3 regions of the Paenibacillus sp. Marseille-P2973 genome follow, and region 1 is predicted to be linked to each of the others. Evidence: riboswitches for the same ligand, from Rfam matches in the RefSeq annotation. Region 1 holds a riboswitch; each other region holds the start of a gene.
The links. A riboswitch is a leader RNA that binds a small molecule or an ion and turns the genes downstream of it on or off. The one in region 1 is predicted to bind thiamine pyrophosphate.
Positions count from the first base shown of each region.

Region 2: it holds a riboswitch for thiamine pyrophosphate, as region 1 does, so the genes downstream of both, KB559_RS12260 (ABC transporter substrate-binding protein) here and KB559_RS17680 (ECF transporter S component) in region 1, are expected to answer to the same signal.
Region 3: it holds a riboswitch for thiamine pyrophosphate, as region 1 does, so the genes downstream of both, tenA (thiaminase II) here and KB559_RS17680 (ECF transporter S component) in region 1, are expected to answer to the same signal.

Region 1 covers NZ_JAGQEH010000009.1:113,203-123,574, reverse strand. Annotated here, with positions in the region: gene pdxR (MocR-like pyridoxine biosynthesis transcription factor PdxR) at 1-772, shown strand, start outside; gene KB559_RS17695 (helix-turn-helix domain-containing protein) at 1,049-1,834, shown strand; gene KB559_RS17690 (hypothetical protein) at 2,314-3,195, shown strand; gene asd (archaetidylserine decarboxylase) at 3,209-4,003, opposite strand; TPP riboswitch at 4,160-4,271, shown strand; gene KB559_RS17680 (ECF transporter S component) at 4,380-5,012, shown strand; gene KB559_RS17675 (ABC transporter ATP-binding protein) at 5,015-6,619, shown strand; gene KB559_RS17670 (energy-coupling factor transporter transmembrane component T family protein) at 6,616-7,428, shown strand; gene KB559_RS17665 (YheC/YheD family endospore coat-associated protein) at 7,499-8,602, opposite strand; gene KB559_RS17660 (glycosyltransferase family 4 protein) at 9,100-10,284, shown strand.
Region 2 covers NZ_JAGQEH010000005.1:30,799-41,170, forward strand. Annotated here, with positions in the region: gene KB559_RS12230 (ABC transporter permease) at 1-451, opposite strand, end outside; gene KB559_RS12235 (ABC transporter ATP-binding protein) at 464-1,399, opposite strand; gene KB559_RS12240 (sensor histidine kinase) at 1,598-2,749, shown strand; gene KB559_RS12245 (response regulator) at 2,782-3,444, shown strand; gene KB559_RS12250 (cold-shock protein) at 3,551-3,760, opposite strand; gene KB559_RS12255 (cold-shock protein) at 3,890-4,090, opposite strand; TPP riboswitch at 4,321-4,431, shown strand; gene KB559_RS12260 (ABC transporter substrate-binding protein) at 4,613-5,623, shown strand; gene KB559_RS12265 (thiamine-binding protein) at 5,694-5,987, shown strand; gene KB559_RS12270 (ABC transporter permease) at 5,984-6,754, shown strand; gene KB559_RS12275 (ABC transporter ATP-binding protein) at 6,772-7,587, shown strand; gene KB559_RS12280 (HD-GYP domain-containing protein) at 7,642-8,256, opposite strand; gene KB559_RS12285 (TatD family hydrolase) at 8,449-9,282, shown strand; gene KB559_RS12290 (DUF2087 domain-containing protein) at 10,046-10,372, shown strand, end outside.
Region 3 covers NZ_JAGQEH010000007.1:64,720-75,091, reverse strand. Annotated here, with positions in the region: gene KB559_RS15435 (5-methyltetrahydropteroyltriglutamate--homocysteine S-methyltransferase) at 1-1,015, shown strand, start outside; gene KB559_RS15430 (glycoside hydrolase family 2 protein) at 1,143-3,026, shown strand; gene KB559_RS15425 (MFS transporter) at 3,013-4,323, shown strand; gene KB559_RS15420 (DUF2804 domain-containing protein) at 4,356-5,387, shown strand; gene KB559_RS15415 (sensor histidine kinase) at 5,487-6,752, shown strand; gene KB559_RS15410 (hypothetical protein) at 6,829-7,176, shown strand; TPP riboswitch at 7,250-7,356, shown strand; gene tenA (thiaminase II) at 7,470-8,156, shown strand; gene thiM (hydroxyethylthiazole kinase) at 8,222-9,064, shown strand; gene thiD (bifunctional hydroxymethylpyrimidine kinase/phosphomethylpyrimidine kinase) at 9,061-9,999, shown strand; gene thiE (thiamine phosphate synthase) at 9,999-10,372, shown strand, end outside.

The DNA of each region.
Region 1 (10,372 bases):
CAAGGCGGTGGCCGCCTGCGGAGGGATCGCCGTCCCCGGGACGGTGGACGGGGACGGCATCATCCCGCGCGATTGGGACGCGCGGGTGCTGTTTGTAACCCCCGGTCGCCAGTTCCCGACCGGGGCGGTGCTCTCGCCTGAGCGGCGGCAGGAGCTGCTGGCGTGGGCCGCGGCGCGGAATGCCGTCATCGTCGAGGACGACTATGACACGGAATTCCGCTGGGGCGGCCGCCCGCTGGAGCCGCTCAAGGCGCTGGACCGCGATGAGCGCGTCGTCTATATCGGCTCGTTCTCGAAGACGATGTTCGCCTCATTGCGCATCGGTTATGCCGTGCTGCCCCGCAGCCTGGTCCCGCCGGTCCTGCTGGCCAAAGGGCTTTACGAGCCGGTGCCCCCGGCCCGGCTGGAGCAGCGGGCGCTGGCCCGCTTCATGCGCCGGGGCGATTACGAGCGGCATCTGCGCCGGATGCGCAGAATTTACAGCGCGAAGCAGGAGTTGTTCCGCCGCACGCTGGAGGCGGAAGTCCCTGGTTTATTCGCGCTTAAGCAGGCGGATGCGGGCCTGTTGTTGTTTGCGGATTGGCGGCATTCGCCGGAGGAATATGCGGCTTTTAAGAAGGCGGCCCGGAATCGTGGCGTGCAATTTAGGGACGGTGACGTTTACCGGTTGACCCCCGGCCCGCCTGCCGCTTGCTTCAGCCTTTCCCATCTGGAAGACGACCAAATCATAGAAGGCGTATTTCGAATGGCTCTTGCGTGGAAGGATATTTAAGAAATTTGCGAATAGGAGTATAATCGAAATAATACTTGCTGTATTTTTATGCAGGTATCATTCAAATTCTAAGAGTGCGAGTTCAAAAAGTCAGGTTTTCAGGACCAAGAAGGTTGGATGAAGCTAGGGACTGAGTAGCGGAGCGTACATAAGGTACGTGAGCAACGGAAGGCCCGGCTGAATTCAAGATTCGACGTCGAATCCGCTTCATGATCTGCTACGTCGTGGAAAGATGACTTTTTGAACAACCTCTAATAGTCTTCAGGAGGTAAGGAGATGCTCCATATATCCCCGTCCTCGTTCATTTTGAAGCCGGCCTTTGCCAAGATCGTATGCGAACCAGGTTGGAAATGGCATAAGCGGGAAAAAGCGCTGCAAAACTACGATTTATTCTATGTATGGAGCGGCGAAGGTACGGTGGTTTTGAACGATCAACCCATTCAGGTCGGCCCGGGAAGCTGTTTTTTGTTCCGCAAGGGCGATCATACGAGCGCTACGCATAATCCGCAGCGTCCGTTAGTTTTAACTTATATTCATTTTGACGTCGACGAGCCTGTCACCGAGGTACCTTCATCTTACCGGAAGCTGGAGGATAGGCTGGATTTTGAATACATGCTTTCGCGTTATGTCCGGCTGTTTTTGGTTAAGGCGTACGGAGCCGAAGAGGAAGCGCGCCTCATTTTAAAGCAGCTGCTGATTTATTTACTCCGGGAAGAACGGGAAGTGCCCCGGGAGAAAAAAGTAAGCCATCAACTGAACGAAGTGATTCAAGAGGTGGCGAATTATTGCTCGCAGCACCCGGGGCTGCCGCATAAAGTGGAAGATTTAGCGGCGCGTGCCGGATTGTCGCCAAGATATTTCTCGATTAAGTTCAAGGAAATTATCGGGTTATCCGTGCAATCCTACATTATCAAGACCCGGATCGACCGGGCCCAGCATCTGCTTTTGCACGCCGGCATGAACGTTACCGAGGTGGCCGACGCGCTTGGATACCGTGATATTTTCTTTTTCAGCCGTCAGTTCAAGCAGTATACCGGAAAAAGTCCGTCCGAAATTCGCTGATTCTTGTTTCACCTTTATTCTTGGCGGGTAATTGTTTTTTATAGCCGAGGTCCGGGAGGAGGTGTACAGCAATGAGTAAGAGACGGCGGATGCGCAGCAGAGCATGTTCAGTACCGGGAAGCGGTATTTTTCGTTACCGTTTTCGTCGGCCAAGACGGTCCGACCGGGATGATGAAACCTGGTTTTAAGCCGATTGGCTGGGATATGATATGTCATTTCCAACATTAATTTCATGCGCCGGGAATTACGATTCCGGTGTTCAAATAAGATATGATTGATAAAGACGGTCGATCGGAGCTTGCTCTGGACGGCTGTTTTTTTATGGGGTTATTTAGAGGCGGCTGTCCTTCCGACTTTGGTCCAGGAGGAATCTGGTCTGCAGCCAGTGTTCATTTATCCTCCGGTGGATTACGATAGTAGCATCGATTTATATGAGCGCACAAGAATACATAGAGAACCCCATATGAGGAGGACAAAGAATGAATACAAAATATAAACCGTTAGCGATTGCGGCGGCGACAGCAGTATTGGTTATGCTTACCGCTTGTTCGGGAGCGAACGAAAAAGCGAAGGAAATCGCCGAAGCGGCGACAGGGGCGATCGGGCAAACGGTAGAAAAAACCGTCGACGGTCAGGTAGAAAGACTGAAGGAAAACGGAACGACGCTGGAGCTTTCGGCTTCGACACAAGGCGATTCGGCTTCAAAGCTTACGCTGGATAACAGTGTTGGAAATGTGGAGATTCAGGGGACGAAGGGAAACGAAGTTACGGTAAAAGCGAAGATTTGGGCGCACAAGAGCACCTTCCGTAAGGTTGATCTGCAAGAAGTGCTTGATCAGGCGGCCGTATCCATCACCCCTGAAGGAGAAGGGCTTATCGTATCTACACATGCGAAGGACGATCCGGACCGAAGTCTTTGGGAGTGGGCAAAAGAGAAATACAATTATTCCGAGTTCAGCATTGATTACACGATCGGTCTTCCCGAACATATTACCGATTTCCGGGTGACCAACAATGTCGGAGACATCACTCTTACCGGGCTGAGCGGAAGCTATGATGTTGATAATGACGTAGGCCGAATTGTAATTGTGGATGCGGGAATTACGGGTGAATCGAAGGTGAACACCTCAACGGGCAGTATCGAGCTTAGCATAGGACGGATGGAGAGCGGCGGGAATTTATATGTTAATGCGGATATTGGAAGCATTGAAGCCACGCTGGCCGATTCGGTGAACTGCGATCTGGAAACGAATGCCGATATCGGCGGGGTTGATGGGGCACCGAAAGGCAAGAGCAAGCGGGGAGACGGAGGTCCGCTTCTGTCGCTGAACGCATCCGTAGGGGCCATTACCGTAAAGTAACTGGCCCCTCGGGTTATTTGGAAGGCGGGTAGAAGCGCCCCAGGAGTTCGCCCATCTTGACCTTTTGGCCGACGGCGTGCTCCGGGGACGGCTCGAAGGTGCCGTTCTCGGTCAAGAGCACCACTGTGGAGCCAAATTCGAAGTAGGCCAGATCGTCGCCTTGATTCCATATCTCGGCTTGATCGTCGGTATAGCGGATGCTGCTTACGTTCATCGCTCCGACCTTGACCACGGCAATCTCTCCGCGTTCATGCGATATGTAGGTTATCAACCTCTCGTTGCGGCTGAGCACGTATTTCATATTCCGCATGCTGAAATCATTGACGGGATACACACGGCCTTTAATATGCTCGCTTTCCACCAAGGTACCGGCTACGGGAGCGTGAATCCGATGATAGTCGGTCGGGCTCAGATAAAGGACAAAGGCATATCCATGCTCATAGGTCTGCGCATGCGGTGAATGGTTAAGCAAATCTTTCAGGGTGTAATCCTGGCCTTTGACATTCAGAATCGTGCCCGACCGGATTTCCCCCATAAAAGTAATGAGCGCATCGACCGGACTGATCAACCCGCCTTCCAGCTGAGCAATCGGCCGCATGCCGCTCTTTAGTTTTCTCGTAAAAAATTGGTTTAGCGTACGGTATTCTTTCAATTCCATCTCTGCCTCATGCAGCGGAATACCGTATGATTTTGCGAACCAAGGAATTAAATAGCGGCTCGCTTGCGAATGCGAGAACCGGCCCATTAGCCTGGAAATCCACTTTCGGGAGGTCAGTTCTGTCATCCATTTCATCCAGTTTGCGGCCAAGTCGTATCCCCCTAACACCATGATCAACGGGACAATAATCCCTTTTCCACTTCCGCTAATATTGACATAGAATAGGCTTGAAATCAACTGCGAAAGTGCCTTCTTGTTTTTTTGCTTGATTATTTGGAAGGTTCTAGAGTATATTTATTCCAATCGCATAAGGGATACGGGGGCTTGAGTGAATCAGGCTGAGATGGCAGCTTAACCCGCTGCAGACCGTTAATCTGAACTGGATAATGCCAGCGTAGAGAATCTAACGTTCCGGAATGCATGTTTATTACTCATGCTTTTCTCCCGTGGACCTAGCAACCGTCTGAGCTTATTCAGCCGGTTTTTTTGCGTCCAAACCACTATTTAGTCAAAAGGAGGATTTATCATGCAAGAGAGTTTGAATCAAGGAAATGGCCCTGGGGCGCCTATTCCCGCCCAGAGAAGGGGTCTGAAGCTGAGCGACATTCTGGTGACGATACTGGTATCGCTTGTGCTCGGAGTAATCTATCACTTCTGGTCTTCCGTCTACAAGCTGTTTTCCCCATTGTTCTTTCAAGCGGACGAACTGGTCTACGGCATGTGGTTTATTGCTGCAACCCTCGTCTTTCTGCTGATTCGAAAACCCGGTGTAGCTGTTCTGGCCGAAGTGGCGGCGGCCCACGTGGAGATTTTGTTCGGGAGCGAATGGGGGATTCAACTGGTGCTATACAGTGTGCTCCAGGGGTTAGGAGCTGAGCTCGTGTTCGCTTTGTTCCGTTACCGTAAATTTTCCGGCTCCGTGGCTGCTCTGGCGGGAGTCGGCGCCTCCGTGGGCTCTCTGATCCCCGATATTTATTACGGTTACGTCGCTGACTATAGCACTTGGATGCTCATTGCCAAATACTCGATGCGTGCAGTCAGCTCCGCTTTGATTGCCGGTTATCTGGCCTATGCTTTGGCTAAGGCGGTAGAAGCGACCGGCGTCACCTCGCTGCTTCGGCCCGTTGCGGCGAAGGATTACGCCGCATTGGAAGATTAACGATGGATCTTTTGCGGAACAACGCCACAGCATCAAGTACATACACGGAATTCAATACGGCTGCGGCGGTTCGGGATTTACGTCTCAAATATCCTGAGACGGACTCCTTTGTGTTTAAAGATCTCTCCTTCTCGGTCAGGCGCGGAGAGAGACTGCTGCTGCTTGGGCCAAGCGGCAGCGGAAAGTCAACGCTGCTGCAGGTGCTTGCGGGCATCATTCCGGGGCTAGTGGAGGTGCCTATGAGGAGCTCGGAGCAAGTGATTCCCCCATCGTGGGGAATGCTGTTCCAAGATCCAGATACTCAGTTTTGCATGCCTTTTGTTGATGAGGAACTGGCCTTTGTGCTGGAGAATCGGGGAATTCCAAGAGAGGAAATGCGACCGCGGATGGTAGATGCTCTAGAACAAGTCGGGCTTCATCTGCCGGAGATTCATCTTCCGATTGATTCGTTGTCCCAGGGAATGAAGCAGCGGCTGGCCCTCGCTTCAATTCTGCTGATGGATCCGGAGGTACTGCTGCTTGACGAGCCTTCCGCTCTGTTGGATCCAGAGGGGCGAAGGCAAATCTGGGAGGCAGTTTCCCGGGTGGCCGAGGGAAGGACACTCATTATTGTCGAGCACCGGATCGAGGAGGTGCTTGATCTGGGGCTGGTGGATCGGGTAGCCTTGTTCGGCCCCCAGGGACAATTGTTGGGGCAAGGGGCTCCGGAGGAGTTGTTTGTCCGCTGCCAAACGGAATTGGAGGAATACGGGATCTGGCATCCCGGCGTCTGGGATCGTTTTCGGGCATCGGAAGGCCAAGCACAGGAAGCGGAAAAGGGGATCATGCCTTGGGCCAATTCCACCCGGCTGACTGCCGGGGAACCATTACTCCGGCCGGTTATCGAGCTTTCCGAGTTCCAAGGCTTTCGCGGGGACCGCACGGTTATTCAGATCGAGCGGGCTGAAGTGTACCCCGGGGATTTCATTGCGGTTACGGGCCCGAACGGGGCCGGAAAAAGCTCGCTCCTGCTTGCGCTGATGGGACTGCTTCCCTCCGAGGGAAGCTATCTTCTATGCGGTGAACGGTTCGACGGAAAGAAGACTCGAACCCGGCAAATCCTGGCGCTGTCGAAAAAAATAGGATTCGTCTTTCAAAATCCCGAATTTCAGTTTGTCGAGAACCGGGTCGACCGGGAAATCGGTTTTTCGTTAATAGAAGAAGGGTTCTCTTCGGAAGAGATTCAGCGGCGAGTAGATCATGCGCTGGACCAATTCGGTCTTGTCGGATTAGAGCTGCGTCATCCGTATCAATTATCGCTCGGACAGAAGCGGAGATTGAGCGTGGCGGGAGCAGCTGTCATGGAGAGACCGGTGCTGCTGCTTGACGAGCCGACGTTCGGGCAGGATGCCGTGAACACTTTTGCTATTTTGAATTTGTGCGAGGAAATGCGGCGTAGAGGAACAGCGGTCGTGATGGTAACCCACGAGGAACAGATTGCGGAAGCGGTAGCGACACGCCGATGGGAAGTCAGAGAGGGGACCCTGACCGATTGCGGATATACGAATCGGGGATCCTCACTTCCGCATAAAGTGTGCGAGACCGGCGCGGTAGAGGTATTGCTATGAAGAAATGGCTGAATCCTTCCTTTACGACATGGATGCACAGAGCCAATCCGGTACTTAAACTGGTGCTTGTCATCCTGCTCTTTTTCGTGGCTTTGTTTACGCATCGGCTTGATTTTATGTTCTACCAGGCGGTGATGTTCACGCTGCTGCTGTTCTGGCAAAGCGGATATGCCTTCTGGAAGGTGTTGTTGATCGTGCTGTCTTTCGGATTGGTGTTTATATCGTCTTCTTCGACGATGATCCTTTTCGGTAAAGGGGATGAAATGTGGTGGGAGTGGGGGTTGATCCGGATTACGGAGGAAAGCTTCTATCGCGGCATTCATATCGGGTTTAAATCCGTAACCTTTGCGTCGGAGGGGCTGTTGTTTGTTCTCACGACATCTTCTGTGGATTTGTTCTATGCTTTGATGCAGAAAGTAAAGCTTCCCCCCAAATATGCGTACAGCTTTATGGCCTCGATCCGGCTGCTACCGATGGTTTGGGAAGAATTCCTGATCCGGCGGAACGCCCTCCGTATCCGGGGAGCGCGGAGTCTGAAAGGGCCGCGGGGATGGTTTGCCGGCATCAAGATGTACGCGGTCCCGTTGCTGTCCCAGAGTATACGGAGAGCCCATCGCGTGGCGGTAGCGATGGAGGCGAAGGCTTTCAACGGGAACGGCCGGAGATCCTACTATTATCCTTCGCTATTCACGCGCTATGATCCGCTGGCCGCTGCGGTATTCGCAGCGGCAGTAGTATTGGCCCTGATGCTTAGCGACGTTTTCCCGCTGTTTCACATTGCGGATGTCAGGTATTCCGCCAATCCGTAATAAGCGTTCATCATGTATTCGCCATGTCAGGGCTTTTTCCGGTAAGACTTGTGTTTTTTGCTGTACAGAGTTATCCGCGAGGGCCTGAATGATGCTGCAGCAAATAGCGGGCAAAAGCCATAGGCTGCTGGTAGGTGTCAAACCATATTTCGTTCATGCCGGCTTTACGAAATCCGTAACGCTGGTCTCTGCCGTTGCATTCAATAATGTAAATCCGCCCGTCATTGGTAATTCCGATATCCATGCCCAGGTCGGCGAGCAGAGGCAACCGGCCGGACAGGTAAGCGGCGGCCGCAAGGGCTACAGTCTGGCTGTCCGCAAGGACGCGTGCTGCCGTGGATGGCGGAAATATGCGGCGGAATAACGAAGCTGCCGGAAAAGCGCTGCCTCCCTGGGCAAGATTGGAAAGGAAACGGCCGGGAGCGGAAACCTTGGCATATAGCCCCGTTACGCCCCAGTCTCCGGTCAGTCCCCGCTGAACGGTTACGCGGACGTCCAAGGGGCGGCCATCCGTTTCAGCCAGGGGCAGTCTTTCCTGTATCAAGTATGGAATTTGCGTGATTCTTCGCTTCACCCAGATTGGTAATGGAGTTCGCTTATCAAGACGGAGCGCCTTCCACCGGTCTACTGTCCGGCGTCCCTTGTAGAGCAGGCACCATCCCCGGTTGTCCAGCTTCAGGCGCATAATTCCGCGGCCAACCGAAGCGCTTGCCGGTTTGAGCAGCAAGTCGCTGTAGCGCTGCATCATCAGGTCAATATTTCCCGGCGTGGCGCGCAGGGAAGCAGGCAGATGATACGAGAGTCGGGGATGCTCAGCCAGCAGTCGGTGGATTTCATCTTTGCCATACCGGTTGTTGTGATTGTAAATGGTTATTCCCTGCTGCTGCAGGCCCCGGATTTTCCCCAGCGCGGACGGCGCTTTATAGATCGCACGATTATGAATAACCGGCGGGGTTTCAATGAGCGCTTTCCTGAATCTATCGTTTTCTTTCAGGTAAACGAGACTTTTGCCGGATTCGGGATGGATATCATCCAGACGCAGATAACAAGGTTTGAGATCGTATCGGGCGGCGGCTTCTTCGTAGAAGGGTAGAGCCTCCTGACCGGTTCTGCCTTTCCCTGCTCCCTGGTGTGCTTTGGCGTTTAACAGAATACCGACATAATCGGGCGGCATGTTCCTCCCTCCTTCTGCAAGTCTGAAATCTCCTTTGACCTTGTTGTGGCTCCCTTTAATTTATGTTGTTCGTCCCGATTCAGCATGGACGGATGAGGGAAGTCAACAGCCTGATTTGACTTAGCAGGGTAATTCGTAATTCCACATACTTCGGGCCGGAGAATTCCGGCTTTTTTTGTGCCTGCCTTTTATAGCGATTGTTAAGAGAAAACTATGGTTTGATGTTCGTACACTTTAAAAAATAAGTCACACCGGATACGCTCGCATCGTATAACTACAATATAAGTGCGTGTTCAAAAAGTTAGGTTTTTAGGACCAAGAAGGTTGGATGAAGCTAGGGGCTGAGTAGCGGAGCGTACATGAGGTACGTGAGCAACGGAAGGCCCGGCTGAATTCAAGATTCGATGCCGAGTTCTCATCATGATCAGCTTCGTCGTGGAAAGATGACTTTTTGAACAACCTCTATAAGAAAATGGAGGCAAGGAGGGAGTATTCCCGTGAGTTTCCGTAAAGTAGCGGTGGTCACCCCAGGATCGTTCGTGATTCCTTCGGGGAGGAGCAGCTCGGTGGAGCGTGTCATTGAAAAGATGGTTCCGCTGGCCTCAGACAGGCTTGATATTCGGATCTTTGGCAGAATCGGGAAGGATCCGGCTTCCCCGCAGGGGCTTGGAGGTGTTCCCTGCTTGAGAGTGCCGGGCGGGAGTTCCTATTTTCCATCGGTACTTCGCCATCTAAGGTCCTGGCGGCCCGATGCGGTCGATGTCCATAATCGGCCTCTTCTGGCTTACCGGATCAAGCAGAGGTTGCCCGGTTCGGAAGTGTTCTTGTCCCTTCACTCTACGACGTTTATCCAATCGGGAGACTTTCCGGACCGGAGCGGATCAGAGAAGCTCCGCACGCTTGACGGTATTATTGTGAACAGCGAGTTTCTGCGCAAGGAGCTGCTGCGACGTTTCCCAGGCCTTTCGGTTCCGGTGGAGGTGAATCATCTCGGGGTGAGTCCGGAGGATTTCGTGCCGCGATGGACCCCCGCAGGCGAAGCGCTGCGTCGGGCGAGACTTCACGATTACGGCTGGAACGGGCGTAAAGTGGTTCTGTTTGTAGGAAGGCTGATTCCCGAAAAAGGGGTGCATGCCTTGCTTCAAGCAGTCCCGGCCGTTGTCCAAAGACATCCGGAGGCTCTCTTTTTAATTGTCGGCAGCGCTTTTTATGGAAGCTTGCGGGAAACCATGTATGTGCGCAGCTTGAAATCGCTGGCGGACTCTTGGCCGGAGCATGTCGTTTTTCAGCCGTTCACGCCATATCCCGGGGTAGCCGACTGCTACAATCTGGCCGATATGGTAGTCGTTCCGTCAGGCAAAGAAGAAGCTTTCGGCTTGGTCAATGTGGAAGCCATGGCGTCGGGCGTACCCGTGATAGCCTCCCGCGCCGGCGGTATCCCGGAAGTCGTTGAGCATGGACAATCGGGGGTGCTGCTGCCTGCGGAGCGCCTGAATGATGAATTGCCTGCTGCAATCATCCGGCTGCTGGACAATACGGAGCTTTGCAGAAGCATGGGCCTTGCCGGTGCTGAAAGTGCGCGCAGCCGCTTCCGCTGGCATCATGCGGCTGACCGATGGGTCCGCCTCATGACCAAACAGGGTAAAGAGCCTGTTACATCCGCCGCTTCACTATATCAGTAGTTGCAAGTTTATATGAATGTTTATGGCAGCGTCACCTCGTTGCCGATCGAGCAGAATGTTTGCGGGCTTTCGCCGCGACATTCTGCTT
Region 2 (10,372 bases), on a different contig from region 1:
CTTCGTCCAGGTAAGCGTCGAAAGTCATGGTGGCAACATGGTTTTTCAGATGGTCTTTCCCTAATATATATTCCCAGTGGGCAGGCTGCCCCATGTTGACATTGGCTTCGAAGCCTTCAGGGATTACTACGGCAAAGTCGATTTTTCCCGAGCGCAGGTCAGCTTCCGCTTGTTCCCGGCTAACCCCGCTGCGGGCTTCAATCGAAGATTTGATCTCCGGGCTATCTAGGAATTCCTGCAATCCGAAATCTCCAGCCGCTTCCCCCGCCGGCTTCACCAAGGTGACCACGGATTTATCCAGCTTGATATCCTCTCCGGAGTCAAACACGGCGGATAAGGCATTCCCCAAGATAAAGATTAGCAGGAGCGGGAGTAAAAACAGATTTAGCAACACTACCCTCGCCCGGATTAGCTTGCGGATTTCAAACCACAAAATCGTCCATAATTTCATCGTACCGTCCCCCTAATCCCGCAGCGTGCGCCCGGTCAGATTCAAGAAGAGCGTTTCCAGCGTAGGCTGCTCGCACACGACGGAATGGATGATGGCGTCATGCTTGGCGCAGATGTAGAGAATGTCCTGCAGATCGTTTTGGGACGAAGGCGTATACAGCTCCACATCGTTGCCCTCCTGCATAACCCGAGAGATCCGCGGATGCATCCGCAGTTCACCGATAACCTGATCGTTAATCCCAGTAGCCTTGATTTTGATTTTCTCCTCGTCGGCCACGCGTTCCCGCAGCTCTCCTTGGGTTCCGCACGCGATCACATGCCCCTGATCGACGATCGCCACCCGGTCGCAAATGGCGGACACTTCCTCCATATAATGACTTGTATAAATCACGGTGGACCCCAACCGGTTCAATTCCCGGACCGACTCCAGGATGTGATTACGGGACTGCGGGTCAATGCCAACAGTCGGTTCGTCCATAATGATCAGCTTGGGACGATGCATAATCGCGCAAGCGATATTCAGCCTTCGCTTCATGCCGCCGGAGAATGTCTTTGGCAATTCCTTTCCCCGATCCGCCAAGCCGACGAAGGCCAGCGATTCAGCGACGCGTTCCTTTAACTGCCGGCCTCGCAAGCCGTACAGCTTCCCGAAAAAGGCAACATTGTCGGCCACCGGCATTCCTTCGTATAACGCCAGATCCTGCGGCACAAGTCCGATTCTCCGCTTGACCTCGAGCACCTGCTCTTTAACGGAAATGCCGTCAACCCGAATTTCTCCCTGATCCATCCGCAGCAGCCCGACGATCATGTTGATCGCGGTGCTTTTGCCGGCCCCGTTCGGACCGAGCAGCCCGAAGATCTCCCCTTCTTCAATGGACAGATTCAAATGATCCACGGACAGTTTATCCCCATAACGTTTAATCACATCTTTCATCTCTACAAGAGCCATCGTTCTTCCCCGCCTTCCGTCTTCTTTTCCCAATTCCTGTATTCATTCTATCAAGATCCCTCCGCTTCCGAAGGTAGAGATGGTCATAACTTGCGGGTGACCATAGTCACCTCTTCTTGAAGAAAGGACTTTTACCGAAACGGTGTTGTGCTATAATGAATCCAGCTTTGCAGTACATAAGAAAAAAGGTTGGGGAATATGCCTAAACGAACCCTGCTGTCGCTGGCTTACGGAATCGCCCTGATTACCTGCTTCCTTCAGATTTACGAGCTCTCGCAACCCGGATACGGGCTGTATTTAATTCGGGTCTTATGCCTGTTGGGCCTCCTTGTGGCGGGCCAGATTTTTGTATTCGAAGCTCCGCTTGCGGTCCTTTCGGTCGTACAAATCATGTATATGGCCTGGTTCTGCAAGACTTATGGCGAATTGACCGATTTCGCTGCCGTCACTCCGGTGTTTCTATATATGCGGCTGCCGCACCCCTATTCCCGCTGGGTCTTATTCGGCTTTCACGTTGCCGCGCTTAACTATGCCGTTTACGGTCAGCCTCTCCCGTGGATTGCGGCCAGCAATCTTTTCCTTTTGATCACAGGGCTCCTTCTCGCTCTTCTCCGGAACTTCGCCACAAATAAACAATCGGCCGATACCCGGTACGACGATCTCCGCAAAAAGCATTACGAGCTGGATGAAACGAGAAACCGGCTGCTGCTTTTCACCAAGCAAGTGGAAGGAGCAGCGCAGGCGGAGGAACGAAACCGTATCTCCCGCCAGCTCCACGATGATGTAGGTCACCGTCTGATCCGGGCTAAAATGATGATGGAAGCGGCGCTTCAGATTATCCCGAAGGATCAGGACAAGGGAATGACTATGCTGCTGCAAATTCGCGATCAATTGACTTCCGGGCTGGACGAGATGAGAGCGGCGGTTCGGCGCATGAAGCTTCCCGAGGAAGTTTCGGGAATTCACGCCCTGGGACGCATGCTGGAAGAGGTCGGTCGGGAGACCGGGCTGCGGACCAATTTGACGGTGGAGGGAAATCCTTATGCCCTGTATCCGAGCCAGGAACTGATCCTGTACAAAAACGCCCGGGAAGCTGTCACCAATGCGCTGAAGCACGGACATCCCGAGTCCGTGAACATCGTCATCTCCTACAAAGATCGTGAAGTCTGCATGGCGGTTAGCAATGACGGCGCCCTGCCGGAGACGATGCCATCCGAGACGAAAGGCCTCGGGCTGACAGGTATGAAAGAGCGTTGCGCTTTGGCGGGCGGTCAGTTGGATATCTCTCTGAGCCCGTTCTTTACGATAACAACAAGACTGCCGGTTGTGCGGCATGAAGAGATAATATAATTCTCAATGGGGAGATCGGAGTGAAACGCCTTATGACGACAACGAATCTGACGGTTTTTATTGTGGACGACGACCCTTTCATCCGGGAGAGCCTGACCTTGTTGATCGGTCTGGATCCTGAAATCGAGGTGGCCGGTTCGGCCTCCAACGGAGCTGAGGCTGCTGAGATCATCGGGCGCGGGCCTTATCCGGATGTGGTGCTGATGGATATCCGCATGCCCGTCTGCGACGGGGTTGAAGGAACGAAGAAGATCAAAGCGTTGTCTGACGGCATTTCAGTACTGATACTGACGACCTTTGACGATGATGAATTTATTATTGAAGCGTTGCGGAATGGGGCCAGCGGATATTTACTCAAAAACATCCCTCCCGACCGGATCATTCAAGGTATCAAAACGGTACATAGCGGAAGCATGCTCATTCACCCGGATGTGGCGCGGAAATTGACGGGACTGTTGCGCCCCGCTCCTCCAGCTCCATCCGATGTCAAGCTGACCGAGGCGGGATTAACGACTGCGGAGCAAAATGTGGTTAGGCTGATTGCCGACGGCATGTCCAACAAGGAGATCGCCGGACAGTTGTTTTTAAGCGAGGGAACGGTCAAAAATTACGTCACCGATATTCTCGGCAAGCTCGGCGTCCGCGACCGGACGCAACTGGCCATCCTGTACTGGAAAACCAAGAGCGGGTCTTGATATTAGCGCTTAAAATTACATAAGAGTTCTATAAATTCAAAAAAGCTGCCCCCCTGTATTCCCCGGAGGCAGCTTTATTATGATTCATAGGCAAATCCGGACCGGTTTAACGGTCCACTTTCATGGAGTTGGTGTTGATAAGTTGCGGAAGCATCTTCGTTCCCTTCACCATTTCAGAGGAACACAGCGGACATACCGGAACATAGTCAAACGCAAAGTTATCCCTCATCCATCCGTTGCAATCCTCGCTCATGCAAGACCATACCGGCGTGTTCTCTTCAGGAATTTCTTCAATCGTTTTTTTACGGTAGTTCATGATTACCTCCTATAAAGTTCTTTTGCCCAAGCACCTCTATGAGTAACTAACCCCGGAAACCATCAACCGTATGCTTAAAAAAAACAAAAACTGCCCTTAACGCACGCGTTAAGAGCAGTTATGCCTGCATTACAGTTTTACGACGTTCTCGGCTTGCGGTCCGCGGTTGCCTTGAACAACGTTAAATTGTACACGTTGGCCTTCATCAAGCGTTTTGAAGCCTTCGCCTGTGATAGCGCTGAAATGAACGAATACGTCATTTCCGCCTTCAACTTCGATAAAGCCGAAGCCTTTCTCAGCGTTGAACCATTTTACTGTTCCTGTTTCCATGAAAGATTACCTCCTGTTTAAAGATTAACATGATCCTTTTTTACATAAAAAAATTCACATATTGAAAAAAGTTCATTTTAAAAATTGACACTCTTTTCAATATCTGAATATCACTTCTTAAAACTTCAATTGTTTTCATTATACTCTGCCGGAATGTAAAAAGCAAATCAAAACCAAGTTTGCTGGACAGAAAGTTGATGCCGGACTATAATGACTAGTGTAATCCGCAGTTTATAGTTCAGGGGAGCTGGAAATTGGCCGGCTGAGATTGTGTCCTCAAGACACTGACCCTTTAACCTGATCTGGGTAATGCCAGCGTAGGAAGAATGTTTAGCATGGAGCTTGTTTTTTCGTAGCCATGAACCTACGCGTCCCGATCCGGGGCGCTTTTTTTGTATCCGGATCCCAGAGGACGCTGCCGCCAACAGAGTGTTTTCAGGAATGCATTGAACGAGAAACTGCGGAAATTCCACATCCGAAAAGGAGAGAATTTCTGTGAAGCAAACAAAATGGACGCTGCTGATGCTGTGCGGACTTCTGATCGCGGCCTTGACGGCCTGCGGCCAAAGCGACGGCAAGGCAAACAAAGCGGCCGGAAACGAAGCAGCCTCATCCGGCAAGGAACCATCCAAATCCATGCAGGACGTTAAGATCGTCCTCGACTGGAGTCCCAACACGAACCACACCGGTCTTTATGTAGCCAAAGAACAGGGCTTTTATGAAGAAGAAGGACTGAACGTCGATATTCTCTTGCCAGGATCCGGCGGCGCAGACGCCATGGTAGCTTCCGGCGAAGTTCCCTTCGGCATCAGCTACCAGGAGGGCGTGACCCAGGGCCGCACTCAAGGCGTTCCGCTCGTTTCGATCGCCGCAGTCATTCAGCATAATACCTCGGGCTTTGCGGCTCCGGTAGACCGGGGCATCAAAACTCCTAAAGATTATGAAGGCAAAACCTATGGCGGCTGGGGCTCCCCTGTCGAGGAAGCGATCTTGAAATCGATTATGGACCAGACCGGGGCCGATGTCGGCAAAGTAAAATTCGTCAATATGGGCGAAGCCGATTATTTTACGGCGGTAAAACGGGATATCGATTTTGCCTGGATCTTTTATGCGTGGACGGGAATTGAAGCCGAATTGCGCGGCGAGCCGCTGGACATGCAATATGTTAAGGATTATACGGATAAACTGGATTATTATACCCCGGTTATCGTAACGAATGAAAAAACGGCCGCAAACGACCCTGAGCTGGTGAAGGCCTTTATGCGGGCCACTTCCAAGGGCTATGAGTACGCGATCGAGCATCCGGAGGAAGCCGCGGACATTCTGCTTAAGGCGGTTCCGGATTTGGACAAGGAACTGGTCCTGGCAAGCCAAAAATGGCTGAGCCCGAAATACCAGGATGACGCGGCCCGTTGGGGAGAACAGAAACGCGAAGTATGGCAGAACTACTCCGATTGGATGCATGAGCGGGGCTTGATCGAGAAAGAACTGGATACCGACAAGGCTTTTACCAACGAATTTCTGCCTGAGTAATATAAGAGGTTACTTTGAACTCGCACTATAAATGCCCTATTTTAAATAAAAGTCTGGAGGATGAACAATTATGCCAAACGCACTTCTCAGCATTCAAATCATTCCTAAAACACCGAACGGTGAAGACGTAATCCCTTATGTCGACCGCGCTATCGAGGTTATTCAAGCATCCGGCGTCAAGTATCAGGTCAATCCGCTGGAAACGACAATGGAAGGCGATCTGGAAGAACTTCTGGCCATCGTCAAGCAAATGAATGAAGCGGTAACGGAATTCGGCAGCAAGGGGATCATCTCGCAAATTAAAATCTCTTACAATCCGCAAGGCGTCAGCATGGACAAGCTGACCGAGAAATATCGTCCATGAAGCTCCGCCGACTCTGGAACAGCATATGGCCGCCCTTAGTGGCGGTCATCTTGCTTTTGGCCGTTTGGCAGGCGGCAACCTCCATTTTTCAAATTGAAAAATGGATCCTCCCCAGCCCCTCCGATATCGTCAGGGAGGCCACGGGCGGCGCGGCCGGCCTCTGGAAGCATACGATGGCTACGCTGCGGCTTATGCTGTTAGGCTTCGCCATCGGTACCGGAACCGGGCTTCTGGTAGCTTTTTCGCTTCATTATATTCCGTTCCTGAAATCGTCGCTTTATCCGTTGATCATCCTTAGTCAGAATATACCTACGATCGCGCTCGCTCCTCTGCTCATGATCTGGTTCGGATTCGGCATTCTTCCGAAGATTATCGTGATCACCCTGGTCTGCTTTTTTCCGGTGGCCGTCGCGGCCATGGACGGGCTGACCCGTACCGACCGCGTCATGCTGGATTATATGAGAATGGCGGGCGCGTCCAAAGGCCAGATATTCCGTAAACTTGAGGTGCCCCATGCTCTCCCTTCCATCCTATCCGGCGTCAAAATTGCAGCCACATACAGTGTCATGGGGGCCGTGATCGCCGAATGGATCGGAGCGGATAAAGGCATCGGATATTACATGATGCTGCAGAAATCATCTTTTCGCACGGACAAAATATTCGTGGCCATCACCATCATAGTAACCATCAGCCTTGCCATGTTTGCGCTGATCGCCCTGTTGGAAAAATGGCTGGTCCGTTATAAACCTCTGAAGGAAGACAAATAAAAAGGGGGCTTTCGCCAATGATGAATACCGAAAAATCCGCCTCCGTCTCGGGTACCGATACCGCCGCGCTGGAGATTCAGGGAATCAGCCTTGCTTTTCGTAAACGGCGCCAGCAGCTGCCGGTGCTGAACGACATTTCTTTGACCGTGCCAGTTGGAAAATTCGTTTCTATCATCGGTCCCTCCGGCTGCGGAAAGAGCACGCTATTCCATGTGATCGGGGGCCTGCTGGAGCCGGACCAAGGGGTCGTGCGCATGGGCGGGCGGGAAGTAACGGGTCAGCGCGGGCTTATCAGCTATGTACCGCAAAAACCGGCCCTGTTCCCTTGGCGGAATACGCTGGACAATGTACTGCTCGCCCGGGAAATTTCGGGTGACGCCAACGAAGCGGCCCGTGCGGAAGCCCGGGAGTGGCTGGTCCGGGCTGGTCTCGGCGGCTTCGAGAAGTCCTACCCGCACATGCTGTCGGGCGGCATGCAGCAGCGGGCTTCCTTCCTGCGCGGACTGCTCGCTCCGCAGGAAGTGATATGCCTCGACGAGCCGTTCAGCTCCCTGGACGAGCTGACGCGCAGCGATATGCAGCGCTGGCTGCTCGATCTGTGGGAAACAAGCCGGCGGTCCGTGCTTCTGATCACGCACAGTGTAGATGAAGCGCTGTTGCTATCCGATACGATCTATTTATTCTCCGGCCGTCCGGCTTCCGTGCTCCACCGGGTGGATGTGCCATTTGCCCGGCCCCGGAGTGAAGGCGTTATGGAGGACCCCGGATTCCTGGAGCTTAAACGCGAAATAAGCGCGCGAATGAAGGAAGAACAAAGTAACAAGCCAATCTGAGAGACGGTTTCCTCCGCCTCTTCGGATTGGCTTGTTACTTAAGCGTTCTCATTTTTACAAGGAGTAAATCTCCAACGTTTCTTCGGATAAGCCCATCATCGCATGAACGACATCCGGATCAAACTGGGTGCCTGCATGCCGGATTAGTTCCAGCCTGGCTTCGCTCAGCTTAAGTCTCCGGCGGTAGAGCTGGTTCGACGTCATCGAATCGAACGCGTCAATGACAGCACAGATACGTGCTCCCAGCGGAATTTCCTCTCCGGCAAGCCCGTCAGGATACCCTCTTCCGTCCCAGCGTTCATGGTGGTGCTTTACGATTTGCACAATTTCCGGACCGAATCCCGGATTGCTCTCCGCCATCGCTGCACCGATCACAGGATGCTGCTTAAGCGCTTCCCATTGAGCATGAGTCAACGGCTCACGCTGGGTAATCACTTCCCTCGGAATGAAGGTCTTCCCGATGTCGTGCAGGAAGCAACCTCTGACCAACTGCCCGGTCTCCCGTTCCGGCAATTTCAGCGGTACCGCTATCTTCTCAGCCAACATGGCGACTCTTGTCGAGTGGTAATAAATTTCCGGATGTTTGTCCAGCAGCGCCTTTAGCCATTTTCCGGCGTCCGGGTCCTGGTCCAATTTCAGTTGTTCTATGTATATAGTTGAAGCAGCCACCGGTCCTACCCCCTAATGCCCAAGTCTGACTTGTTTAGCTCTGTAATTCCAAAAATGTGGTAGTTTTGTAATGGAACTCTTTAACATTATAGGCCAAAAGTTAGAATTATGCATAGGTAAAAGTGACGAATTTTGATGAAAAAAGTAAAATAACCGAACTATCATCTTCCAGCATAGGAGTGAAATTAATTAATGGATTCTTTATTTTACGCCGCATCGGGGCCCCGCTCCGATGATCGCTTCCCTTTTATCGACGCTCATATCCATCTTGACCTTTACGAGGAGGCTGTCCAACATCGGCTTATTAAAGAAGCAGCCGAACTGGGAGCTGCGGCTTTGATAGGCGTGTCCATGGATCTGGCCTCTTCCCGGAAAAACCTCGAGCTCTCCGAACAATATCCGGGGCTTGTGATCCCCGCCTTCGGCTATCATCCGGAACAACCGGTCCCGTCGCCTACTGAAACGGAGGCTTTGTTGTCATGGATCGAGGAGAACGCCTCAAGCATGGCTGCCGTAGGTGAAATCGGCTTGCCTTATTACTCGCGATTGGAAGCGGAGGAACGGGGCGAAGCATTTGACCTTTCCCCGTATATCGAGTTACTCGAGCAGCTTCTACAGCTTGCGGGCAGACTTGGCAAACCCGTTGTGCTTCATGCCGTCTACGACGATGCGGACCTGGTGTGCGATCTACTGGATCGCCATGGGATTGAGAAGGCACACTTTCATTGGTTCAAGGGCCCGGAACATACAGTGCGCCGCATGGCTGAGCGCGGATATTTCGTCTCGTTCACGCCGGATTTGCTGTACGAGCCGGAGATCATGGATTTGGCGCGATATTACCCCGCCGAGCTCGTCATGGCGGAGACCGACGGTCCCTGGCCGTTCGAAGGACCGTTTACCGGTCAGCCTACGCACCCCGGCATGGTTCGTGAGGTGGCCGCGGCATGGGCTCGTCTGCATGGGATAACGGAGGCAGAGGGATCCCGTATCCTGTTTAATAACACACGGCGATTCTACGGGATATAGTGGCAGCTACGCTGCCGCAGTTTGTTGAAGGTTTAAAAAAGTGGGGGTTGGCCATTCTTGGGAATCGCTTCTTCTTCGGGGCCCTTAGTTTGTTTTAACGGACACAGCGGACCTTAACAGCTAAAAATCGGGGATTTTGATCGGCTAACGGACATGAGAGACGCTATTCTCCTTATTTAGGCTGCAATGTGCCAGATTTGGCCTAATTAAGGTCTCTGGTGTCCGTTAGAATTAAAATTAATGAAATTATGGCCAATTAAGGTCCCTCATGTCCGTTAGAGTTCGGCGGCTTAGCACACTTGGGGCACTTGGAGCACTTGGAGCACTTGGAGCACTTGGGGCACTTGGGGCACACAGCACACTTAGCTCACTGGGCTTACTTACCGCACTTACCGCACTCACCTCACTTACCTCACTTACCTCACTTACCTCACTTACCACACTTACCGCACTTACTGCTCTTACCACACTTACCACACTTACCACACTTACCGCACTTACCATACTTACCACATTTACCACACTTACCACATTTACCGCTCTTACCTCACTTACCTCACTTATCTCACTTGCCACGAATAGCCCACTTCGATCAAACTCTCGATTAAGCACCGCCATGCCGGAAATGGCAACCTTCCTATCAACAAATTAGCGTTCCCCTTCCCCCGACAGATCCTATTGACAACGAACTTCGCTCATGAAATAATTTGGTAACCATCTAATTAGTCTGTTATCAAATTTCAATATAAGGAGGGACCTCCCCATGCAGCTTGATAAAATCGTCCAGTTTCATAAAACAATCGGCGACGTCACCCGCATCCGGATCATCGCTTTGCTCAAGAACGGCCCGCTTCACGGCCAAGCGCTGGCCGGGAAACTGGGCGTCTCGCCTCCAACGATCACCCACCACATGGCGAAACTGCGCGAGACCGACCTGATTTACGAACGCCGGGACAAAAACACGATCTACTTTTATCTGAATGAAAAGAGTCTTGCCCTGCAAGCTCAAGCCATATTGAACATCGGAGTTAACAACGAGTCGGAGCCCGGTAATGATAATCTTGCGGCGAGTGAGAAAGCCTTGGAGAAA
Region 3 (10,372 bases), on a different contig from region 1:
GATTACGGAGGCCGAGCTGAAGCAAATTGAGGATCGCGAAATTATCCAATTGGTCGAGCAGCAAAAAGCGGCCGGACTTCAGGCCGTGACGGACGGAGAGTTCAGACGTTCCTGGTGGCATTTGGATTTCATGTGGGGACTGGACGGCGTAGAGAAGGCAGGATCGGAAAAAGGCTACCAGTTCAACGGCATTGAGACAAGAGCGGAAACCGCGCGTTTGAACGGGAAAATCGGATTTTCCGACCATCCGTTCGTCGAGCACTTCCGGTTCTTGAAGCAAGCGGCAGGAGACGACGTCGTTGCCCGCCAGACGATTCCGGCGCCAGCGCAGTTCCTGGCGGAGCTGCTCCGTCCAGAGAACAAGGCAAGTACGGACAAGTATTATAGCAGCACCGACGAGTTGGCGAGAGATACCGCTCAGGCTTATCATAAGGCGATTCTTGCTTTTTATGAGGAAGGATGCCGCAACATTCAACTGGATGATTGCACATGGGGCATGCTCTGTGACCGGGAATTCGCTAAAACGATGCAGGGTGCGGGGGTGGATACGGCCGAAATCGCGAAGCTGTATGCCCGCGTAAATCAGGAGGCGGTTGAGGGATTGCCGTCCGACCTGGTCGTAACGACCCATGTATGCCGCGGCAATTACTACTCCACCTGGGCTTCGTCTGGCGGATATGAGCCGGTTGCGGAAACGTTGTTCGGAATACAGCATATCGACGGCTATTATCTTGAATTCGATACAGAGCGGGCCGGGGATTTTACACCGCTGAAAGAGCTAAAGGATCAACAGGTCGTCTTGGGATTGTTCTCTTCCAAAACAGGAGTGCTGGAGGACAAGGATGTCATTGTCGCCCGCATTAAAGAAGCAGCGGAAATTGTGGGCTTGGACCAAATTTGCCTCAGCCCGCAGTGCGGATTTGCCTCTACGGAGGAAGGTAATCTGTTGACGGAGGAAGAACAGTGGCGGAAGCTGGCCTTCATCAAGGAAATTGCCGAGGAAATATGGAGCTAGAGAATATAGTGAGAGCGGGATCCGGTGCATATCGGGTTCCGCTCTTTTTGCGAGGAATTCATGGATTATCAAAACAATAAATATAGATTAGAATTGCTATTATGCAAGGCAGAAAAGGAGGGATGACATGCAACGGACGGAACAGTCCGGCTGGAAAGCCGGAGCAGGGCTGAAGACCCGATGGGGGCGCCAGGTCGACCCGCAGCGAGTGCTTCCGGAATACCCGCGGCCTCAAATGGTCAGGGACGAGTGGATGAATTTGAACGGGCTTTGGGAATATGCGATCACTCCCAGGGCGAAAGGGAGCGGTACACCGGACTTGTGGGACGGTCTAATTCTGGTTCCATTTCCGGTAGAGTCGGCTCTGTCAGGGGTGCAGCAACCGCTGGGTCCCGGGGAATTGTTGTGGTACAGGAGAACATTTTCCGTGCCGGACAATTGGAAAGGGCGAAGGCTGCTGCTGCATTTTGGGGCGGTGGACTGGGAAACGGAAATCTGGGTCAACGGGCGTAAAGCCGGAGAACATACCGGAGGTTACACCCCATTTTCCCTGGATATTACCGAGCATTTGAATGCAGGAAATGCGGAGCGGAGTCAAGAGCAAGAGATTATTGTTCGGGTCTGGGATCCGACGGACACGTTCGGGCAAGAACGCGGCAAGCAGGCTTTGAATCCCAAGGGGCTGTTCTATACGGCCGTCTCGGGGATTTGGCAGACTGTATGGCTTGAGCCGGTTCCCGAAGCGCATATCGCCTCCTTTCGGCTGGTGCCCGACCTGGCGGACGGGGAGTTGTCCGTATTTATACATATTGATTCTGCGAATGGTGGATCCGATTCCGCACATAACCGCATTGAGGCGATAGCTTATGCGGATGGCGAAATCGCCGCAACCGGGGGTAGTCCGGTTGGCGGGGAACTGAAGCTTTATTTTTCGAAAATGAAGTTATGGAGCCCGGACAACCCGTTTCTGTACGATCTAACCGTCCAATTGCATGCGGAAGACGGAAGCACGCTCGATACGATACAAAGTTACTTTGCGATGCGGGATTTCCGTGTCGGGAAGGATAAGGCCGGCGCAGTCAGACTGCTCCTGAACGGGGAGCCGCTGTTCCAGCATGGTGTCCTGGACCAAGGGTATTGGCCTGACGGTTTATATACCGCTCCGAGTGACGAGGCACTGGCTTATGATGTCGAAACCGTGAAGAGGCTCGGCTTCAACATGGTGCGGAAGCATATTAAAATCGAACCCGCCAGGTGGTACTATCATTGCGACCGGCTCGGACTGATTGTTTGGCAGGACATGATTAACGGCGGCGGGGGCTGGAACCATTTGCATCATTTCATCCTCCCTAATTTTGTAAGCGCAATCAAAGTGAAAGACGACAAGTATAAGGCCTTGGGCAGGTCGGAAACCTCAAACCGCGACAACTATCGCAAGGAATTAAAAGAGATGGTGGACGCATTGTACAATGTCCCGTGCATCGGGGTGTGGGTTCCGTTCAATGAAGCCTGGGGACAATTCGATGCCGCGGACATTGCGGAATGGCTCAAGGCCTATGACCCGTCCCGTCCGGTGGACCATGCCAGCGGCTGGCATGATCAAGAGGCGGGCGATTTCAAGAGCGTGCATATCTATTTTCGCAAGCTGAAAATGCCGAAGAAGTCCGGCGGCCGCGCGGTCGTGATTTCCGAATATGGGGGCTACAGTCTGATGGAGGAGGCGCATGTGTGGCGGGAAGGCAAAGGCTTCGGATATAGGAAGTTCAAGAGCCGGGAAGCGCTGAACGCCGCTTATGCCTCACTGATCAAGAAGCAATTGAAACCATTGCTCAATCAGGGGGTAGCCGCTGCCGTCTATACCCAACTGACCGATGTCGAGACCGAACTAAACGGAATTCTGACCTATGACCGGGAAATCGTCAAGCTGGACGAAGGGTTGCTGAATGAGCTTCATGACGATTTGCTGAACGAGCTGCGTAACGACATGATGGAAGGGGTTGAGGTTTATTAAAAACGGGGGCATTTCGTCAAAAAATTGGACATTGATCTGGATTCTTGGCATGGCGGGGCAGGTTTGCTGGAACATCGAAAATTCCTGGTTCAACACCTTTGTTTATGCCAAAATCGCCAAAGATCCGTCCATTATTTCATGGATGGTCGGCATCAGCGCGATCGTATCTACGCTGACCACCTTCTTGATCGGGACCTGGGGGGACCGGGCCGGAAAGAGGAAGCCGTTTATCGCCGTCGGTTATATTTGCTGGGGTGTATTTACGATGGTTTTTGGAGCGACGGAGTTTATCCCCAAAAATCCCTTGATCATCGCCATCGTCGTCATCGTAGCCGCCGATGCCGTCATGAGCTTCTTCGGCTCGACCGGTTATGATGCCGGATACAATCCCTGGACTACGGACATTTCAAATGTGCATAACCGGGGCAAGCTCGGCGCGGCTTTTGCCGCCATGCCGGTGCTGGCTACGATATTCGGGGCCGTCGTATCCGGAATGCTGGTGGATGCCCTTGATTTCTTTCCCTTTTTTACGATGATGGGCGGTATGGTAACGGTGACGGGGATACTCGCGCTGTTCATGTTGAAGGATGACCCGGGTTTGAAGGCAAGGAAGCTGGAAGGCGGCTACTGGCGCCAGTTTGCCGGAGTGTTCCGGGTACGTACGGTGCTGGAGAATAAGGAATTATTTTGGGTGTTCGTGATTAACGCCGTGTTCTTTACCGCTTTTAATGTCTATTTCCCCTACATTACTATCTATCTTAACAACTACCTCAACATGAGCTACTCTCTTTCCGGCGCTTTACAGGGCATCGGGCTCGTGGCCGCCATATTCCTGACGTTGCCGGCTGCCGGATTCATCAAACGAGGCAAGCTCGCCTCCGTCATCCTGTTTGCCGTGCTGGCCAATGTTACAGGATTGCTTATCATTTCCCGGTTTTCCAGTCATTTCGTGCTGTTGATCGGGATTTTCGGAGCCGGAATCGGCTATGTCCTGATGATGCAAACGGTGACCGCCTGGGTCAAAAATTTGTACCCCGAGCAGCAACGGGGGCAATTTGAAGGGATCAGAATGGTGTTTGCCGTCTGTCTGCCCATGGTGATCGGGCCTTTGCTTTCGGGATTCGTGATCACGCAATACGGAGTACACAGGGTTATTGATGGAGTTTCAGGCATGGTGCCGACCGAAACGCTCTTTCTTGTATCGGCGCTGGTGACGATTCTTACGGTATTGCCGTTAATCCCGGCGGGGAGATTCGCCAAGATGCGACTGCAGTCGGATGCTTCGGAACCAAAATAGAATCATACTCATATGGAGGTGCGGCTAAAGCTATGCAACAAAACTATCAACATCAGATCGTTACGCCGGGGGACCTGCTTGACGGCAACGGCTCTCTTTTGCAGAAGGGATATTCGACACAGGCCGTGCTGAATTATAACCGTTCCGGAATTAAGGTACCACCCTGGAAAATCAAAGAATGGGATTTCTATCAGGTGTCCAATGACGATTACTGTCTGCAGCTTACGATCGGACATGTATCTTATGCAGGCAGTATTGCGGTGAAGCTGTTTGAATTTGCTACCGGAAAGCATTATGAGGTTTCCCGGATGCTTGCCTTGCCGTTTAACCGTTTGCGTATGCCGCTATCCGCCGAAGAAGGGGATCTGACCTACAGCCGGAAAGATATGTTCATGCAATTTCAGGTGTACGAAGGCGGAAGAAGACTGATTTGCCGGGCCGGCGGCGGCGGGAACCTGCCGAGGATGGAGGTCGACGTCGCCCTGTCCCAGCCCGACAAAACGTCGCTCGTCATCGCCACGCCTTTTGACGAGCATCGCTCCTATTTTTATTACAACCATAAGATTAATTGCATGCCTGCTACAGGCTCTGTAAAGGTTGACGGTAAGGAGTATCGTTTTGAGCCGGATTCTTCCTTTGGGCTGCTGGATTGGGGTAGAGGGGTATGGCCGTTCCGTCACGAATGGTTTTGGGGAAACGGCAGCTGCTATGTGGACGGGAAACGCTTTGGCTTCAACATTGGCCATGGCTTCGGCAACACGTCGGCAGCCACGGAAAATATGCTGTTCTATGACGGAAAGGCCCATAAGCTGGGCCGGGTCATCTATGATTTGCCTGCCGGCGGCTATATGTCCAAGAAAAGAATTACGAGCGATGACGGAAGATTCGAGATGGAGTTCACGCCGATTTATGACCAGCAGACGGCGACGAAGCTGTTGTTCGTGGACAATAAATGCCATCAGTTGTTCGGTACGTTTACGGGAAAAGCCGTGCTCGACGACGGTCGGGTCCTGGAAATTAAGGAGATGGTAGCGTTTATCGAACATGCGGTAAATAATTGGTGATTTGCTTGGTTAAGCCGGGAATTAAAGGGTTTAAAGATAGTAGGATGGAATTATTATACAACTAAATTTTAATGTCCTGGAAATGAAGGGTGACTGCGGATGACCATTGTAAAGGAAATAATACTCCAGTTATTTTTTGCCCTTATGCCCTTTCTGATGTTCAATGTTTATTACCGGGATTCGCCCCGGAATTACTCGCGGAAATTCATTATAATTACTACTGCGATCTGCTTGTTCTTCTCCATGACCTTCGGGGCAAGCGCAGTGACCGGGTACTATTATGACATAAGGTATGTGTTTCTCTTCTTCGGACTCATTTTCGGCGGCTTGCCTGCAGGTCTCATTCTGCTGCTGGAATTTGTACTGTACCGTTTGTACTTGGGCGGCGACGGGATGGGAATTGCGATGGTGATCATGTTGATCATCTTTCCCCTATCCTTGGCTTTACGTCGGATGTACTTGGCTGCCAGGCAAAAAGTGCCCGTCGTATTATTGGCGGGCTTCATTTTCTTCTTCGTACCGCTCCTGTTCGTCTATTTGTATAATCCGGATCCTATCGAAAATAATCTGTTGTTTCATATATTTGTTGTTCCGGTCCAGAACTTTATCGGCAATTGGCTGCTGATTTCGTTGTTTCAAAAGGCAGTGAAGGATAAGGAGCTGTTTATCGAATACGCGCAAAATGAAAAAGTCTTGGTGATTAGCCAGGTAGCCGCATCGCTGGTTCATGAGGTACGCAACCCGCTCACTGCGGTAAAGGGGTTCCTCAAGCTGATTCGCGAATCCTCGCTGGAACGGGATAAAGTCAATCGTTACATAGATATTTGCGTTAGCGAAATGGAACGTACCGAATATATACTCTCGGAGTATCTTTCCATCTCAAAGCCCTTGACGGATCATCAAGAATCGACCGATCTGTCGAACCTGTTGAAAATAACGGTGGAAGTGATGCGCCCTTATGCGAATATGAACAATGTCGCGCTGGAAGGGCAGATCCCGGAAGGCCAGATATGGATTCTGGCCAATCCCGAGAAAATCAAACAGATACTTATGAATATGATCAAGAACGCGATTGAAGCCTGCTACGACTCCACGGAGGGAAGGGTGACCCTGGAACTGGGGGCAGTTGGCGGAGAAGCCGTGTTGACGATAGAAGACAATGGGATCGGGATGACGAAGGACCAAATCGAGAAGTTGGGCTCTGTTTTTTTCTCCACCAAGGCCAGAGGGACGGGGCTTGGCCTTACGTTCTCCTATCAGGCGATTCAGGCAATTGGGGGAACAGTATCCTTGAAGAGCGTCCACCGGGGAGGGACCCGGTTTACGATCACCTTGCCCTTGCATGAACGGGCGGAAGCCAAGTGAATAAGGTTTAGCGGCCGGCTGGCCTAAAATCGCACGCTTCGGCATATCCATGGGATATAAAGGAGCGTGAGAATTTTTGGACAAGATCGTGGAACGTTATTATGAGGTAAAACAGCAGCAGAAAGAGCTGGACCGGGAATTGGGGGAGCTTCGCCAAGCCATTCTGGATTACTGCCGGGATCAGGATACGACCGGTCTGGATCTCGAAAGCCATAAGGTAACGCTCGTCCTGCAAAACCGGAGGGAATACGATGAGAACCGGTTGTACGAAGCCCTGCCCGACCTCGAGCTTTGGCGAATGCTGTCCAAGCCGGATTCCGGTAAAATCGCGAGCTTGGTCAAATTAAAGGTCATTTCGGAAGAGAAGATCAAAGACACTTATGCGATCAAGAATGTTACCCTGCTGCAGGTGGATAAGAAGTAATTAAAGAGTCTTCCCTCGCGACGTGTTTGACAAATCTTGTAAGCCTGGGGTACAGTATGTATCAATAGAATAGGAAATCCACTAGGGGAGCCGTTAAACGGCTGAGACAAGAGACGAATTCTTGGACCCTTTGAACCTGATCTAGTTCGTACTAGCGTAGGGAAGTGGAGCCGGCCCTTCAAAGGCGATACGTATGTTCGTATTATATTGCAGATGAAGCCGCTCCGTTTCCGGGGCGGTTTTTTTGGTATGCGGATTCCTATTCTAAAACTATTTACCGGAGGTGGGCGTTGGTGAACTTTACCGAGGAGGTACGCCGGGAGGCGGATGGTCTGTTCGACGCGATCTATGAGCATCCTTTTGTCCGCGGAATTGCGGAAGGAAAGCTGGAAAGGGAGCAGCTGATCCATTATGTCAAACAGGATTATGAATATTTGAATGCGTATATGCGAATTTACGGGATCGCGATTTCGAAATGCACGCGGCGGGAAGATATTGAAATGTTTAATGAGCAGATTGGCTTTATTTTGCACAGCGAGGTTCATCCGCATCAAAATTTCTGCACCGCTGCGGGGGTGACATATGAGCAAATGCAGGGCTATCCGCTTGCTCCTTCCGCGCACCATTACATCAAACATATGCTGACGGTTGCCCATGAAGGAAGTCTTGGCGAAATGCTGGCGGCGCTGCTGCCATGCCCTTGGACATACCTGGAAATCGGCCAAAGGCTGATCGAGGAAGTCCGGCCAGAGCCGTCTCATCCCTTCTATGACTGGATTCAATTTTATGGGGGGCTCGCGGGTGATACCACGGTGAAGCTGCGCAAACAGGTGGATTTATGGGCGGAAGAGGCCGGCGCGGCGGAGCGGGAGCGCATGAAGGAGCATTTTATGCATAGCTGCCAACTGGAATACCTGTTCTGGGACATGGCATATAAGCAGGAAGAATGGCCCGTTCCGATGCGGGCGGCGGTGTTTTGAGCCGGGCAGACTTTATTTTCTTTTTCAAATCTATCTATTTCATAAAGAAAGGTTGATTGAACAATATGAGTATGCTGGAAAGAGAACTGTCCTCACTTCTTGCCAAATTGCAAAAGACGAAACCGCTCGTTCATAACATGACCAATGTAGTCGTGACCAATTTTACGGCCAACGGGCTTTACGCGCTGGGAGCCTCTCCCGTTATGGCTTACGCACCGGAAGAGGTCGCCGACATGGCGAAAGTCGCGGGCGCGGTAGTGCTGAATATCGGAACGCTGAACAGCGACCTTGTGGAGGCGATGATCATCGCCGGGCGTTCGGCCAACGAGAACGGCGTTCCCGTGCTGCTTGATCCGGTCGGGGCCGGGGCAACGAGATTCCGGACGGAATCCTCGCTGCGGATCATGCGTGAGGTGCGGGTTTCGCTGGTGCGGGGAAATGCGGCCGAGATTGCGCATCTCATCGGCGAGACCCGCGAGATCAAAGGCGTGGACGCCGGTGACAGCGGAAGCTACGACAACGCCATCCTGGCGGTCCGGGCCGCCCAGGAGTTGGGAACGGTTGTAGCCATCACCGGGCGGGAGGATGTGATCACCGACGGGAAGCTGTGCCGGGTGATCAGCGGCGGCGACGCGCTGATGACGCAGGTAACCGGCACGGGATGCCTGTTGACGTCGGTGTTGGGCGCTTTTGCGGCGGTCGAGGAGGACTTGCTGCTCGCCGGGACGGCCGGGCTGGCCTTCTATGGCACGGCGGCTGCCCGCGCCGCCGAGCGAACGGCCGCCTTCGGCCCTGGCAGCTTCCAGACCGCCTTCCTGGATGAGCTCGCGAAGCTGCATCCGCATTCGCTGAAGGGCTACGCCTCCGTCCGGGAAATCCAGGCGGCGACGGCCGGGGGCCTGGTGTGACCCGCCACGGCCTTGCCAAGGCGCTGACGGTCGCCGGATCGGACAGCGGCGGCGGAGCCGGGATTCAGGCCGACCTCAAAACGTTTCAGGAACTGAACGTTTACGGCATGTCGGCCATCACGGCGGTCACCGTGCAGAACACGCTCGGTGTCAGCGGGGTCTACCCGCTGCCGGCCTCAGCGGCAGCGGAGCAGATCCGGGCTGTCGGCAGCGATCTCGGCGTCGATGCCGTGAAGACCGGCATGTTGTTTAACGCCGACATCATTCATGCCGTTGCCGAAGAGGTCCGGCGCTTCCGCTGGGAACGCCTCGTCGTCGATCCGGTGATGATCGCGAAGGGCGGGGCTGAGCTGCTTCAGCAAGAAGCGGTGCACGCGCTGGAGAAGGACCTGCTTCCGCTGGCCTTGGCGGTTACGCCGAACATCCCGGAGGCGGAGGCACTCTCCGGCGTGACGATCCGCACGATGCAGGACCGGAAGAAGGCCGCTGAGATCATCAGCGCCATGGGGCCCAAGCTGGTCGTGATCAAGGGCGGTCATGATGAAGCCGGGGGTGGAAGCGACAGCGGAGCGGACGGAGCGGATGGAGAAACAGCCGAGGAAACCAGCGGTGACTATGCCGGAAAGATCGGACCGGGGGAACCGCCTGAGGTAGAAGGGCGCGGCGGCGGGATCGTAACGGACCTGCTGTACGACGGCAAGTCCTTTACGGAACTGACCGGCAAAAGGATTTCCACCCTACATACGCATGGTACCGGCTGTACCTTCTCCGCTGCGCTGACCGCGTGTCTCGCCAAGGGCATGGCACCGCTGGAAGCGGTGAAGCTGGCGAGAGACTTTATTCAGGCAGCGATCGAGGATAGCCTGGAGCTTGGCCATGGCCACGGTCCGACCAATCATTGGGCCTACCGCCGACGGCAGGGAGGGGCTGGCTGATGGCAGAGGGAAGGATTTCCGCTGATCAAATGCGCGAATATTTGCGGATGTATCTGGTTATCGGCAGCGTCAACTGTCAGGAGTATCCGCTTCGGGTACTGGAAGAAGCGCTGGCCGGCGGCGTCACGCTGGTGCAGTTCCGCGAGAAGGGCCCCGGCTCGCTTGCCGGAGAAGCGCGGCTGGCGCTGGCGCTTCAAATGCAGGCGGCCTGCGGCCGCGCCGGGGTTCCGTTCATCATCAACGATGATGTGGACTTGGCCCTTCGGATCGGGGCCGACGGAGTCCACATCGGACAGGATGATGAGGACCCGGCAAGGGTCCGCGCTCGCATCGGGAACCGATTGCTCGGCGTATCGGCGCACACGGCCGAAGA